Regions from separate parts of the Kitasatospora sp. NPDC058190 genome, predicted to be linked through region 3. Evidence: predicted binding sites of a transcription regulator. Region 3 holds the regulator's gene; each other region holds the start of a gene.
The links. Region 3 encodes HspR, which represses chaperone genes until heat shock. Its sites were predicted from a motif close to TTGAGNNNNNNNNNCTCAA; they were not measured.

Region 1: lon (endopeptidase La) is a predicted target of HspR. The motif match lies at 2,560-2,578, and genes of this name have one in related genera.
Region 2: dnaK (molecular chaperone DnaK) is a predicted target of HspR. The motif match lies at 2,082-2,100, and genes of this name have one in related genera.

Annotation. Positions count from the first base shown of each region.
Region 1 is NZ_JBHVVI010000209.1:2,239-6,602, reverse strand. Features, by position in the region: gene ACFVWU_RS43220 (GtrA family protein) at 1-37, opposite strand, end outside; gene lon (endopeptidase La) at 123-2,537, opposite strand; gene ACFVWU_RS43210 (rhomboid-like protein) at 2,708-3,499, opposite strand; gene ACFVWU_RS43205 (response regulator transcription factor) at 4,062-4,364, shown strand, end outside.
Region 2 is NZ_JBHVVI010000131.1:15,673-20,036, reverse strand. Features, by position in the region: gene ACFVWU_RS37815 (nucleotide exchange factor GrpE) at 1-122, opposite strand, end outside; gene dnaK (molecular chaperone DnaK) at 168-2,024, opposite strand; gene ACFVWU_RS37805 (helix-turn-helix domain-containing protein) at 2,179-2,475, shown strand; gene ACFVWU_RS37800 (DUF2267 domain-containing protein) at 2,520-2,918, opposite strand; gene ACFVWU_RS37795 (DUF2267 domain-containing protein) at 2,982-3,380, opposite strand; gene ACFVWU_RS37790 (STAS domain-containing protein) at 3,446-3,739, opposite strand; gene ACFVWU_RS37785 (Hsp20/alpha crystallin family protein) at 3,856-4,290, opposite strand.
Region 3 is NZ_JBHVVI010000001.1:100,803-105,166, forward strand. Features, by position in the region: gene ACFVWU_RS00445 (hypothetical protein) at 1-532, opposite strand, end outside; gene ACFVWU_RS00450 (helix-turn-helix domain-containing protein) at 1,129-2,055, opposite strand; gene ACFVWU_RS00455 (heat shock protein transcriptional repressor HspR) at 2,330-2,857, opposite strand; gene dnaJ (molecular chaperone DnaJ) at 2,865-4,019, opposite strand; gene grpE (nucleotide exchange factor GrpE) at 4,243-4,364, opposite strand, start outside.

The DNA.
Region 1 (4,364 bases), on a different contig from region 3:
GCACCCGGGCCAGGACGCGCTGCGTGGGGGACGGCATCTCCGCAGTGTGGCACGCGCCGGGCCTGTCCGGCGGGCCCGGATGGATCCGCCGGACAGGCCCTGGCCGTCGGCCCTGGCGAGCGCTACGCCGCGGCGGCGACCAGCACCTCGGCCGGCTCCAGGGCCAGCTTCAGCACCTCCCGCACGTCCGACACCGGGTGGACGGTGAGCCGCTCCAGCACCTCGGCCGGGACGTCGTCCAGGTCGGCCTCGTTGCGCTTGGGGATGATCACCGTGGTGACCCCGGCCCGGTCGGCGGCGAGCAGCTTCTGCTTCACCCCGCCGATCGGCAGCACCCGCCCGGTCAGCGACACCTCGCCCGTCATCGCCACGTCGGTGCGCACCTTGCGGCCGGAGAGCAGCGAGGCCAGCGCCGTGGTCATGGTGATGCCGGCGCTCGGCCCGTCCTTGGGGACGGCCCCGGCCGGGACGTGCAGGTGGACGCCGCGGTCGCGCAGCGAGGTGACCGGCAGTTCCAGCTCGGCCCCGCGCGACCGCAGGAAGGAGAGTGCGATGTGCGCGGACTCCTTCATCACGTCGCCCAGCTGCCCGGTCAGCGTCAGCCCGGTGCCGCCGGTCTCGGCGTCGGCCAGCGAGGCCTCGATGTAGAGGACGTCGCCGCCGGCGCCGGTGACCGCGAGGCCGGTGGCCACGCCGGGGACGGCGGTGCGTCGCTCGGCGGGCTCCTGGGCGGACTCCGGCACGTGGTGCGGTCGGCCGATCAGGGCACGCAGGTCCTGCGCGCCGACCGTGGCGGGCAGCTCGCGCTCGCCCAGCTCGGCCTGTGCGGCGATCTTGCGCAGCACCCGGGCGATCGAGCGCTCCAGGGTGCGCACGCCTGCCTCCCGGGTGTACTCCCCGGCGAGCCTGCGCAGCGCCTCCTCGTCCACGCTGACCTGCCCGTCGCCCAGGCCGGCCTTCTCCAGCTGGCGCGGGAGCAGGTGGTCGCGGGCGATGACGACCTTCTCGTCCTCGGTGTAGCCGTCGAGCCGGACCAGCTCCATCCGGTCGAGCAGTGGCTCGGGGATGGCCTCCAGCACGTTGGCGGTGGCGAGGAAGACGACGTCGGAGAGGTCGAGCTCGACCTCCAGGTAGTGGTCCCGGAAGGTGTGGTTCTGCGCCGGGTCCAGCACCTCCAGCAGGGCGGCGGCCGGGTCGCCCCGGTAGTCGGAGCCAACCTTGTCGATCTCGTCGAGCAGGACGACCGGGTTCATCGAGCCGGCCTCCTTGATCGCCCGCACCAGCCGGCCGGGCAGCGCGCCGACGTAGGTGCGCCGGTGGCCGCGGATCTCGGCCTCGTCCCGGACGCCGCCGAGCGCGACCCGGACGAACGTGCGGCCCATGGCGCGGGCCACCGACTCCCCGAGCGACGTCTTTCCGACCCCGGGGGGCCCGACCAGGGCCAGCACCGCGCCACCCCGGCGGCCGCCGACCAGCCCGAGCCCCTGGTCGGCGCGGCGCTTGCGGACGGCCAGGTACTCGACGATCCGGTCCTTGACGTCGGTCAGCCCGGCGTGGTCGGCGTCCAGCACGGCGCGGGCACCGGAGATGTCGTACGCGTCCTCGGTGCGCTCGTTCCAGGGCAGTTCCAGGACGGTGTCCAGCCAGGTGCGGATCCACGAGCCCTCGGGGGACTGGTCGGACGCGCGCTCCAGCTTGTCCACCTCCTTGAGCGCCGCCTCCCGCACCTTCGCGGGCAGGTCGGCGGCCTCGACCCGGGCGCGGTAGTCGCCCTCCTCGTCGGCCGGGTCGCCGTTCAGCTCGGCCAGCTCCTTGCGGACGGCCTCCAGCTGCCGGCGGAGCAGGAACTCCTTCTGCTGCTTGGCCACGCCCTCCTCGACGTCCTTGCGGATGGTGTCGTTGACCTCCTCCTCGGCGAGGTGGTCGCGCAGCAGGGTCAGCGCGTACTCCAGGCGGGCGACCTGGTCGGCCTCCAGCAGCACCTTGAGCTTCTGCTCGGCGGTGACGAAGGGCGCGTAGCCGATGTTGTCGGCGAGTTCGCCGACGCCCTCGATCTGGGCCACCCGGTCGACGATCTGCCAGGCGCCGCGCTTGCGCAGCCACTGGGTGGACAGCGCCTTGTACTCCTTGACGAGCTCGGCGGCCCGCCCGGCCACCGGCGTGCCGACCGAGGACTCCCGGAACGGCGTGGTCTCCACCCAGAGGGCGGCGCCGGGGCCGGTGGTGCCGACCCCGATCCGGACCCGGCGCACGGCGCGCACCAGCGCCACCGGCTGCCCGGCGGTGTTGGGTCCGTCCGCCAGGCGGCCGACCTGCTCCACGGTGGCCAGCGTGCCGGCCGCCGCGTACGAGCCGTCCACCCGCGGGACCAGCAGGACCTGCGGCTTGCCGGAGCCGGTGACCGCGGCGCGGGCGGCCTCGACGGCGGCGCGCACCTCGGCGTCCTTCAGGTCCAGCGGCACGACCATGCCCGGGAGGACGACCTCGTCGTCGAGCGGCAGTACGGGCAGGGTGAGCGGAGTGGACGTCGATGCCATGATCTCTCCCCAGTCAGTGAACTTGAGTCGACCTGACTAAGGCCTGGCGCCCGCCGAATGTTCCCGGCGCTTTGTTCGCCATGAGCGAACGGGGAGGGCACGGGACGACCCGACGGACGGCACCGTCAAAAGCACGGGGAGAGGTCAGCCCGACGGGGGCGGCCGGTCGGTCAGCGCGCGGCGGACGGCCGCGCGCCGGCGCGCACCGCGGCGGGGGCCGACCCGGCCGCCGGGACCGTCGCCGAGCGTCGGCGCGGCCGGGGCGGGCGCCGCTCGGCCCCGCGCAGCCAGCGCCACAGCGCCACTCCGGCGAGCACCGCGGCCGGGTGCCCCACGGCCGTGACCACGTCCTTCTCGGTGGCGATCTGCTGGACGATCATCAACCCGGCGCCGCCCAGCGCCAGCAGCCGCCCGCGCCGGGGCAGCAGTCCGGCCACCGCGCCCAGGCAGGCGAGCACGCCGTAGCTGACCCCGATGTCCAGGTAGTCCATCGCCTCGGGCGCCATCCGCCCGCTCTCCACCGCGGTGATCACCACCCCCTGGGAGAGCAGCGTCGCGGACACGTGCCCGACCGCGAACACCGCCGCCGCCCGGGCCGGTCCGACCCTGCGCTCCAGCGGCGCGAGGGTGAAGGCGAAGCCCCACAGGTACGGCATCCACACGTTCCCGGCGACCCAGAACCCACTCAGCACAAGAGCGCGCAAAGGATGCTGGAGCAGGTTGTGGCCGTCCGAACTGGAGGCCTCCTGCAGCCGCTGGACGAGTTCCGGATCGGCGAGCGTGGCGAAGGTCGTGGTGGCGCCCACCACGGCGAGATATCCGAGCGTGAAGGGGTTGCGCCGAGGTGTCGGAACCCGTTCCAGCAGCCACTCGAAGACGCCGGTGCGCAGCCCGTGGCGGAGCATTCCGTACGGCACCCGCGCGGCCGCGCTCCCGTCGGCGTCGCGCCGCACTCCAGCCATGCCGCCTCCGCTCCACGCCCGCAGCCATCGGTCCTCGCCGCAGCCCAACGTACCGGCGCGGGGCCCTGATTCCACCCGGCGGAGCGTTGTCGTGGCCACGGTACGTCGAGGTTCTGAGAGGCAGCTGAGAAAAGCCCGTGAAGACCATTGCGCCGAGGACCGGCCGGATTACCGGTATAGGTCCAGACCTTCTTCCGATTGACGCGTCAGTAGGGCCTCTGACCGGCGACTTGGCGTCAACTCGACTGCATACGTACCGTTACGCAGTGAAAATTCGCCGGGTAAGGTATCGGCCCGTGCCCACTCGTGCAGTGGGCCCGCGGGCGGCCGGACAGCCGGCCCACGGGCCGGAAACGTCCGGTCCACCTGCCGGAAAGCATCCGCTGTCCGTACGCTGCGATGTGCGCGGGAGACGTGGACGGGGAACCACCCGTCCTCCACTCTCCTGGGCGCGCGACGGGACGGCGGACCCGGCACAGTCCACGACGGAACAAGACTACGAGCGGAGCCCCGCCATCCCCACAGGTGGCCGGCCCGCAGCCCTGGGGGCGGTGGCGTGACCGTGACAGAAATTCAGCAGGACAACCACAACGCCGGTGGCACGGTGAGCAGCCAGCGCAGAGTGCTGGTGGTGGAGGACGAGCCCACGATCGCGGAGTCGATCGCGGCCCGGCTGGGCGCGGAGGGCTTCAAGGTCGCCGTGGCCCACGACGGTCCGGGCGCGGTGGACGGCTTCCACACCTGGCAGCCGGACCTGGTGGTCCTGGACATCATGCTGCCCGGCTTCGACGGCCTGGAGGTGTGCCGCCGGATCCAGGCGCAGCGTCCGGTGCCGGTGCTGATGCTGACCGCGCGCGACGACGAG
Region 2 (4,364 bases), on a different contig from region 3:
TCGCCGAGCCGATAGCCGGGGCGCAGGATCTGGGTGCAGGTGGGGCGGTCGACCCGGTCCGATTCGGTCGAGGTGACGGCCTCGTGGAGGGTCGATGCGCCGCTTGTCGCGGATGACCACAGGCGGGCGCTGCTCTTCGGGTTTCTTCCTCGGCCTGGATGGGGTGGTCATGCGGCGCCTCGCTTGTGCTCGTCCTCGTCCACGATCTCGGCGTCCACGACCTCCTCTCCTTCCTCGCCCTGGGTGCCGGTTGCGCCGCCACCTGGTGCACCGGGGGCGGTCTGGGCGTAGAGGGCCTGGCCCAGTTTCTGGCTGACCTGGGCGACCTTGTCGCTCGCTGCGCGGATGGCGGCGGTGTCCTCGCCCTTGAGCTTGTCCTTCAGCTCCGCCAGGGCCGTCTCCACCTCGTTCTTCACGTCGGCCGGGACCTTGTCCTGGTTGTCCTGAAGGAACTTCTCGGTGCTGTAGGCGAGTTGCTCGCCCTGGTTTCGGGTCTCGGCGGCCTCCTTCCGACGGCGGTCCTCCTCCGCGTGCTGCTCGGCTTCCCGGATCATGCGGTCGATGTCGTCCTTCGGCAGGGCGGAGCCGCCGGTGACGGTCATCTTCTGCTCCTTGCCGGTGCCGAGGTCCTTCGCGGCCACGTGCATGATGCCGTTGGCGTCGATGTCGAAGGTGACCTCGATCTGCGGCATCCCGCGCGGGGCGGGCGCGATGCCGGTCAGTTCGAACATGCCGAGCTTCTTGTTGTACGCGGCGATCTCCCGCTCGCCCTGGTAGACCTGCACGGTCACCGAGGGCTGGTTGTCCTCGGCCGTGGTGAAGACCTCCGAGCGGCGGGTCGGGATCGTGGTGTTGCGCTCGATCAGCTTGGTCATGATGCCGCCCTTGGTCTCGATGCCCAGGGACAGCGGGGTGACGTCGAGCAGCAGGACGTCCTTGACCTCGCCCTTGAGCACGCCGGCCTGCAGGGCGGCACCGATGGCGACGACCTCGTCCGGGTTGACGCCCTTGTGCGGGTCTTTGCCGGTGAGCTTCTTCACCAGGTCGGTGACGGCCGGCATACGGGTGGAGCCGCCGACCAGGATGACGTGGTCGACGTCCTTCACCTCGATCTTGGCGTCCTTGACGGCCTGGTGGAACGGGCCCTCGCAGCGCTCCAGCAGATCGGCGGTGAGCTGCTGGAACTGGGCGCGGGTGAGCTTCTCGTCCAGGTGGAGAGCGCCTTCGGCGGAGGCCGTGATGTAGGGCAGGTTGATCGTCGTCCCCGTGGCCGCCGACAGCTCGATCTTCGCCTTCTCCGCGGCCTCCCGGAGCCGCTGGGCTGCCATCTTGTCCTTGGACAGGTCGATGCCGTAGCCGTTCTTGAACTGCTTGACCAGGTGGTCGACGATCCGCTGGTCCCAGTCGTCACCGCCCAGGTGGGTGTCACCGGAGGTGGCCTTCACCTCCACCACGCCCTCGCCGATCTCCAGCAGCGACACGTCGAACGTGCCGCCGCCGAGGTCGAAGACCAACACCGTCTGGTCGTTCTCCTTGTCCAAGCCGTACGCCAGGGCAGCCGAGGTCGGCTCGTTGATGATCCGCGCCACCTTCAGGCCCGCGATCTCACCCGCCTCCTTGGTAGCCGTGCGTTGGGAGTCGTTGAAGTACGCGGGCACGGTGATCACCGCGTCCGTCACGTCCTCACCCAGATAGGACTCGGCGTCGCGCTTCAGCTTCTGCAGCACCCGCGCCGAGATCTCCTGCGCGGTGTAGCGCTTGCCGTTCACGTCCCCTTCCTCCGGGAACCGCCAGCCGCTCTCGCCCATGTGCCGCTTCACCGAGCGGGCCGTGCGATCCACATTGGTCACGGCCTGCCGCTTGGCGACCTCGCCGACCAGCACCTCGCCGCCCTTGCCGAAAGCCACCACCGACGGGGTGGTCCGGGCGCCCTCGGCGTTGGCGATGACGGCCGGCTCGCCGCCCTCCAGGACGCAGACCACCGAGTTCGTCGTTCCCAGGTCGATACCGACTGCGCGTGACATTGCCGGGCCTCCTCTCCTGCTATCCCTCCCGTCTTGCCTCAGCGGGAGGAATGAAACTTGAGCCTCATGGACTCAAGGATAAGTCGATGGCTGCGGCTGGAGGAAATCTGTAACGTGGAAGTGAGGTTTCAGCGAGCGGCGAGGTGAGGTCGCGGTGGTGGAGCTGCCCATTGATGACGCGGATGCCGCGCTGTACACGGTGGGGCAGGTCGCCGCGATGCTGCACGTCCAGGTGGCGTTCCTGCGGCGACTGGACGAGCTGGGCGCGGTCGTGCCGACCCGTTCGGCGGGCGGCCAGCGCCGCTACTCACGCCGGGAGATCAACCGTGTCGCGGCCCTGGTGAAACTGATCAGCGAGGGACTGACCCTGGAAGGCGCGCGCCGGGTACTCGATCTCCAGGCCCGAGTGGAGCAGCTGGAGGCCGACCTGGACCGGGCCCGCGGCCAGTGACGTCGAGCGCCCGCCGCCTGGGCCCAACCCGGGCCGGCTGAGGTTCAAGCGGCGGCGGCGAGGTCGGCGCGGCCGAACAGGAGCGCGTAACCGCGGGGCAGGCGGGCGAGGAGGCGATCGGTGAGCCGCTCGCCGCCGAGGGATTCGAGGGCGGCCAGGACGGAGGAGACGTCCCAGCGGGCGCCGGTGAGGCTGGTGTCCAGGGCTCGGGCGACAGCTTCGACGAAGGCGGGCGCGGCGACGGGTTCGGGCAGGGGGGTCTGCGAGGCGAAGACGGCGCGGGCCCGCTCAGGGAGCGCGGCGGCCAGCTCGCAGCGTTCCTCGCCGGTCAGCTGGGAGCCGAGAACGGCCAGGACCGCATCGAGGACGCGTTCGGCCTCCGCGTCACTGGGGTAGCGACCGAGGGTGCGGACCTGCTGGATCAGGCGGCGGTGCCGGGTCATGACGGGTGGCCTTCCAGGGGTGGGCCGCCGCGGCGTGAGCGGCGGCACGAAAGCGGGTCAGGGTCAGTGGCCGGGTACAGGGCGGCCGAACAGGACGTCGTAGCCGGGCGGCAGCTGGAACAGGACACCCTCCATGAGGTCGTCGCCCGCGGCATCGGCCACCGTGGACAGCACGGCGCCGATGTCCCACACGGCGGTCTTCTCGGTCGCGCCCTCGATCCAGGCGGCAGTGGCGCGCACGAACCGTTCGGGACTGAGCGGTTCGGCGGCCTGCAGGGGGTTGAGCAGGATCAGGGCGAAGGTCTCGGGCAGACGGGCCGCGAGCTTCGCGCGCACGTCGCCGACCAAGTGGGCACCGAGCAGGGCCAGCACGACGCGGGCCGCGCGCTCGGCATCCTGGGGCGTGTCGTACTCTCCGCGTTCCTGGACCTGGTCCAGGAACGCCTCCCATCGAAGAGTCACCGCGCATTCCTCCCTCCGTCCCGGCAGGGACCAGGCCCTGCCGGGGTGCGGGCGTGCGAGGCCGATCAGAATTCGGCGGCCAGGCGGCGGGTAAGGCCGGTGAGCTTGAGCAGCCTGGCCACGGGGTGGCCGACCCCGCGCAGGACCAGGCGCTTGCCGCTGTGGTCGGCCTGGTTGCGGGCCTGGACGAGGATGCCCAGGCCCGAGCAGTCCATGAACGTCACCTCCGACAGGTCGAGCACCACCTCCCCGTGCGCCTCGAACGCGGCGGCCAGCCGGCAGCGAAGCCGCGGCGCGGTGGCGAGGTCGATCTCACCACCGGCCCTCACCACGAACGGTGCCGGCCGCCCATCGCGCATGGCGTTGCCAGTCGCGATGGCACGGGCCAAATCGGGGGATGCGGGGCCGGATGCGGGGGTGTTCCGTGCCGTCCCCTCGGGGGGCGGGGACGGCACGGAACGGCACAGGGGCGCGGTCAGGCCTTGATCTCCTTGCGGCCACCGCTGTGGCCGATGGCGATCTTGCGGGGCTTGGCCTTCTCCGCGACCGGGATCTTCAGGGTCAGCACGCCGGAGTCGTAGTCGGCGCTGATCCCCTCGGGGTCGAGCGTGTCGGAGAGCATGACCTGGCGGGAGAACACGCCGAGCGGACGCTCGGACAGCTCCCACTTCACGTCCTCGCCCTCGTGGCGCGGACGGCGCTCGGCCTTGACGGTCAGCATGTTCCGCTCGACGTCGATGTCGATCGCGTCCGGGTCCACCCCGGGCAGGTCGAAGCAGATCACGTACTCCTCGCCCGCACGGTAGGCGTCCAGCGGCATCGGAGTCGGCCGCGACCAGGTACCGGTCGTGTTGAAGAACTGCTGGGTCAGGCGGTCCAGCTCGCGGAACGGGTCAGTGCGCAGCAGCATCGCGAAACACCTCCACTGATCGATGGGTGCCAGTGCGCTTCACCTGAAACCGTTCTAGCACGTCATCCATCCGA
Region 3 (4,364 bases):
AGAAGCCCTCGCGGAGGGAGAGCGCCATACCGGCCCAGTCCAGGGCGGTCTCCACCGTGTGGTGGAGGGCCTCCTGCGACCAGGTGTCGTCGAAGACCAGCGGCAGGACAGGGGCGACCTGCTCGATGGTGGCGATCAGCGGGTTGTGGGTGATCGCCTCGTCGACGAGCAGGACGATCGGCTTCCGCAGGGCCGACGCCCAGCCCAGCTCCAGGCTCACCCCGGCCGAGAGCGGCGCTCCGACGTAGGCGAAGACCAGGTCCGCGGACTGCAGGGCGCGGAAGTCGGACGGCACCCGGGGCTCGGGCGCACGGCCCGCGACGGTCCAGGCATCGCTGTGGTGCGCGCTGTACACGGCGGCGCCGCTGCGGAGCAGGGTGGTGCGAAGCGTCGTCAGCCGCGTCCGGCTGGCGAGCGTCACCACGCTGTCCGCGGGGCCGGTCAGCCGCATCAGCGGCGCGGCCAGGAACACACGTGCACGCCGACCCTCAGGGGCCTGGCTGTCGTGGTGACGCAGGTAGGGCTCGGTCATGTCGACTCCGGGGGATTGCCTTAAGGCCTATCGGCACGCCGACTGGCGGGAACGGTGGCTGCTCAGGCTCTGGACTTGTGTGGTGAGGCGGTGGCTGCTCATTTGAATGAGCATTGCCAAGTTGGCGGGTCTTGCTGAGACCATCGAGAGCGAACTGATCGTCCATCGAGCCGGCCCGCCGCGTCCAGGGTTGCCCCGTGTCATCTGGATGCCTGGCAGGGAGATGACGCGGCTGCCAAGGTGGGAGAGCTTGGCAGCTATGAGTGGTGTGCGGCAGCATGGTGGACGATAGTGCTTCTCTTGATGATTCGTTCGATACAAGACGGAAGGGGTGGGCGCATGTCTCGTATGCACCGGTTTGTCCGTAAGGTGATGCTGCCTCTGGTTATTGGTGCGGCTGCTTTGGTGAGTGCGCATCTCGCGGCAGGTGGCACGGACGCCCAGCCCCCGTCGGTTTCTGCGGCCACCGTTGTCGCTGAGGACCTGGGGTGGTCCTGACATTCCTGCGAATGACCCCTTCGGGGTCGGGCGCTGGATAGGTGCTGATCCCCTGCTGTGGTCCGAGGCGCCGGGACGCCGGTTCCAGGGCGACGGCACTACTCGGGGGATCCCTCCGAGGCTCTGGCGAGGGCGTACCCCAGCTGGAAGAGGGAATCGACGTTGTACTCCTCCCTCATCTCCGCGATGTGCCGAGCCAGTGTTCGTTCGCTGATGCCCAACCGCCGTGCGATGACACGGTGGTTGGCTCCAGCGAGGAGCAGGTCGATGATCGTCTGTCGCAGGCGAGGCACCACCTGCTGTGGTACGGCGCGGTCGCCGTCGAAATCCAGTGCCCGATTCCAGCTCGGTTCGAACACCGCCTCGGCCAGGTAATTCGCGATCGTCGGCTCGAATATGAAGGCGGCTGATGTCATGTCGTCCGCGATCGGCACGACAGCAATTCGCCGGTCGATGACAATCAGGCGGATGTACGGTTCGTCCAAGGTGCGGAACTGTCCGCCGGCTCCGGCGAGCTTTGCCACATAGTCCCGCGTCGGTTGATGGTAGCGGGTGCTGGCATGGTAGATCGTGCGCATCGTGGTGCCGCGCTCCAGCGTCTCCAGATCGCGCTCGATCATGGCGTCAAGGAGCTCGGGCGGGCGCGGACCCCCAGGTTGGAGCGCCAGCGCCTCCTCCATTCCGGCAGAAATGCACTGTCCCAGGCGCTGGTTTATCAGAACCTTTCCGTGAACGTATTCGATCGAGCCGCCGGTCTGCCGCTGGGAGTGGAACTCCTGGGAGAGTTCCTGAAGTTCAAGTGGAAGTGAAACCGCGCGCGACAGCAGATCCAGTGCCTGCCGTTGCCAGGTGTTGCTGATGCGGTCGGCGAGTTGCGCGGGATCGACGGCGACCAGGACGTCAGGTTCATCCGAATCAGGAACCAGCAACCCCATGCCGAGCAACTCGGCCAGTCGATCGCCGTCCTCGAGGGAATGCGTGTCGCAAGGAAAGCGGCCGCCATTCTTGACGATCTCCAGGTACACGGCGCGCGCTTCTGCTGAGAGGGCGTGCGTCCCAGCTGGAGTGGAACCCGCGTGGGCTCGTCCACTCATCTGCGGCTCCCTGTCGTCGTTCCGAAGATGTCCAAGATTTGGTCTCCTGGATTTTAGGGTGCCGATCCCCGATCGGAGGATGGTCATGCTGATCCGGAGTGGATCCCGGCGGTTGGTTGGGTGACACTCTCTCACCGCAACAGAGCCGCCGGCACCCCCCGAACAGGAGGGAGCCGGCGGCTGGCGAGGTGAGCGGTGCCCCGGGTCAGCGCTTGGGGCGCCAGACGACGAGGGCGCTGGACTGGGGGGTGGGGGGCTGGTACGGGACGAGGTCGCGGCGGTAGGAGGCGTGGACGGCGGCCTCGCGCTGCTGGAGGGCGGTGGCGGCGCCTTCGAGCGAGTCGACCAGCTCGGTGATGCGGGCCTGGAGGGCGGCGACCTGGTTCTCCAGCTCGATGATCCGCTTGATGCCGGCCAGGTTGATGCCCTCGTCCTGGGAGAGCCGCTGGACCTCCCGCAGCTGCTGGATGTCGCGGGCGGAGTAGCGGCGGCCACGGCCGGCGGTGCGGTCGGGGCAGACCAGGCCGAGGCGGTCGTACTGGCGCAGGGTCTGCGGGTGCAGGCCGGACAGCTCGGCGGCGACCGAGATGACGTACACCGGGGTTTCCTCGGTGAGCACGTACTGCGGCGGGGCCGCGGCGGTGCGCCGGGTGCGGCGGGGGCCGTCGCCGGGAAGGCCCTCGCCGAGGCCGGGGCCGATCGGGCTGTCGGGGGTCATCGGGTTCGGGGACATCTGGTCGTCACGCTCCCTTCGCCGCCCGGAAGAGGGCGGCTCGCGGGTCGTCGGAGGCGGTGGCCTCGCGGTACTGCTCCAGGGCGTTCAGCGCGTCGCCGTCGACGTGCTGAGGCACCACGACCTCGACGGTGACGAGGAGGTCGCCGCGGGTGCCGTCCTTGCGGGTGGCGCCCTTGCCACGGGCGCGCATGGTGAGACCGTTGGCGCTGCCCGGGGGCAGCTTGAGCTTGACGGCGGGGCCGCCGAGCGTGGGCACCTCGATGGTGGCGCCGAGGGCCGCCTCGGGGAAGGTGACCGGGACGGTGACGGTCAGGTTGTCGCCCTTGCGACCGAACACCGGGTGCGGGTCGACGTGGACGGTGACGTAGAGGTCGCCGGGCTGGCCGCCGCGCTCGCCCTGGGCGCCCTTGCCCTTGAGCCGGATCCGCTGGTCGGCCTGGACGCCGGCCGGGATGCGGACCTGCATGGTGCGGGCGGAGCTGGCCCGACCGCTGCCGTGGCAGTCGGTGCACGGGTCGTCGACGATCATGCCCCGGCCGCGGCAGTCCTTGCACGGCTCGGAGAGCGCGAAGGCGCCCTGGCCGCGGCTGACGGTGCCGGAGCCGACGCAGGTCGGGCAGACCCGCGGGGTGGTGCCGGACTTGGCGCCGGTGCCGTTGCAGACGCGGCAGGGGGCCTGGCTGGTCATCCGCAGCGGGACGGTCGCGCCGTCCACCGCCTCCTCGAAGGAGAGCGTCACCTCGGTCTCGACGTCGGCGCCGCGCCGGGGCTGGGCCTGCCGGGTACCGCCGCGGTTGAACAGGCCGCCGAAGACGTCGCCGAGCCCGCCGCCACTGCCGCCGCCCTGGTTACCGCTGAAGAGGTCGCCGAAGTCGAAGCTGTAGCTGCCGGTGCCGGGGCCGCCGGTGCGGAAGCCGCCGTTGGCGAAGAGGCTGCGGGCCTCGTCGTACTCCTTGCGGCGCTTCTCGTCGGAGAGGACGTCGTACGCCTCGGAGATGTCCTTGAAGCGCTCCTCGGCCTTGGCGTCGCCCTTGTTCGCGTCCGGGTGGAACTCGCGCGCCAGCTTGCGGTAGGTCTTCTTGATCTCGGTGGCGGTGGCGTCCTTGGGCACGCCGAGGACCTTGTAGTAGTCCTTCTCGACAAAGTCCTTGCCGCTCATGCGCCCACCTCGCTTCGCTCGGCAGCCGATTCGCGGCACGCGCACCTCTTGACGGTTCGCTCGCTGCGCTCGCTCACGGCCTCCGCCACCTCCCGATGTCCATCGTCACTGCGCTGTCAACGGCAACTGGAAGAAGAGCCGTTGACAACGCGCTGCGGAGCCGGCCGCCGTGTTGGCCGGCGTACGACTCCGCAGCGCACTGGTTGTCAGCTGTCACAGCTTGTCAGCTGTCCGAGCCACCGTCGGACGTGTCCGAGTCGGCGGACTTCGCCTCGGCGTCCGGGGCGGACGTCGTCTGTGTGCCCGGCTGGGGCTCCGCCACGGCGACCATCGCCGGGCGGATGA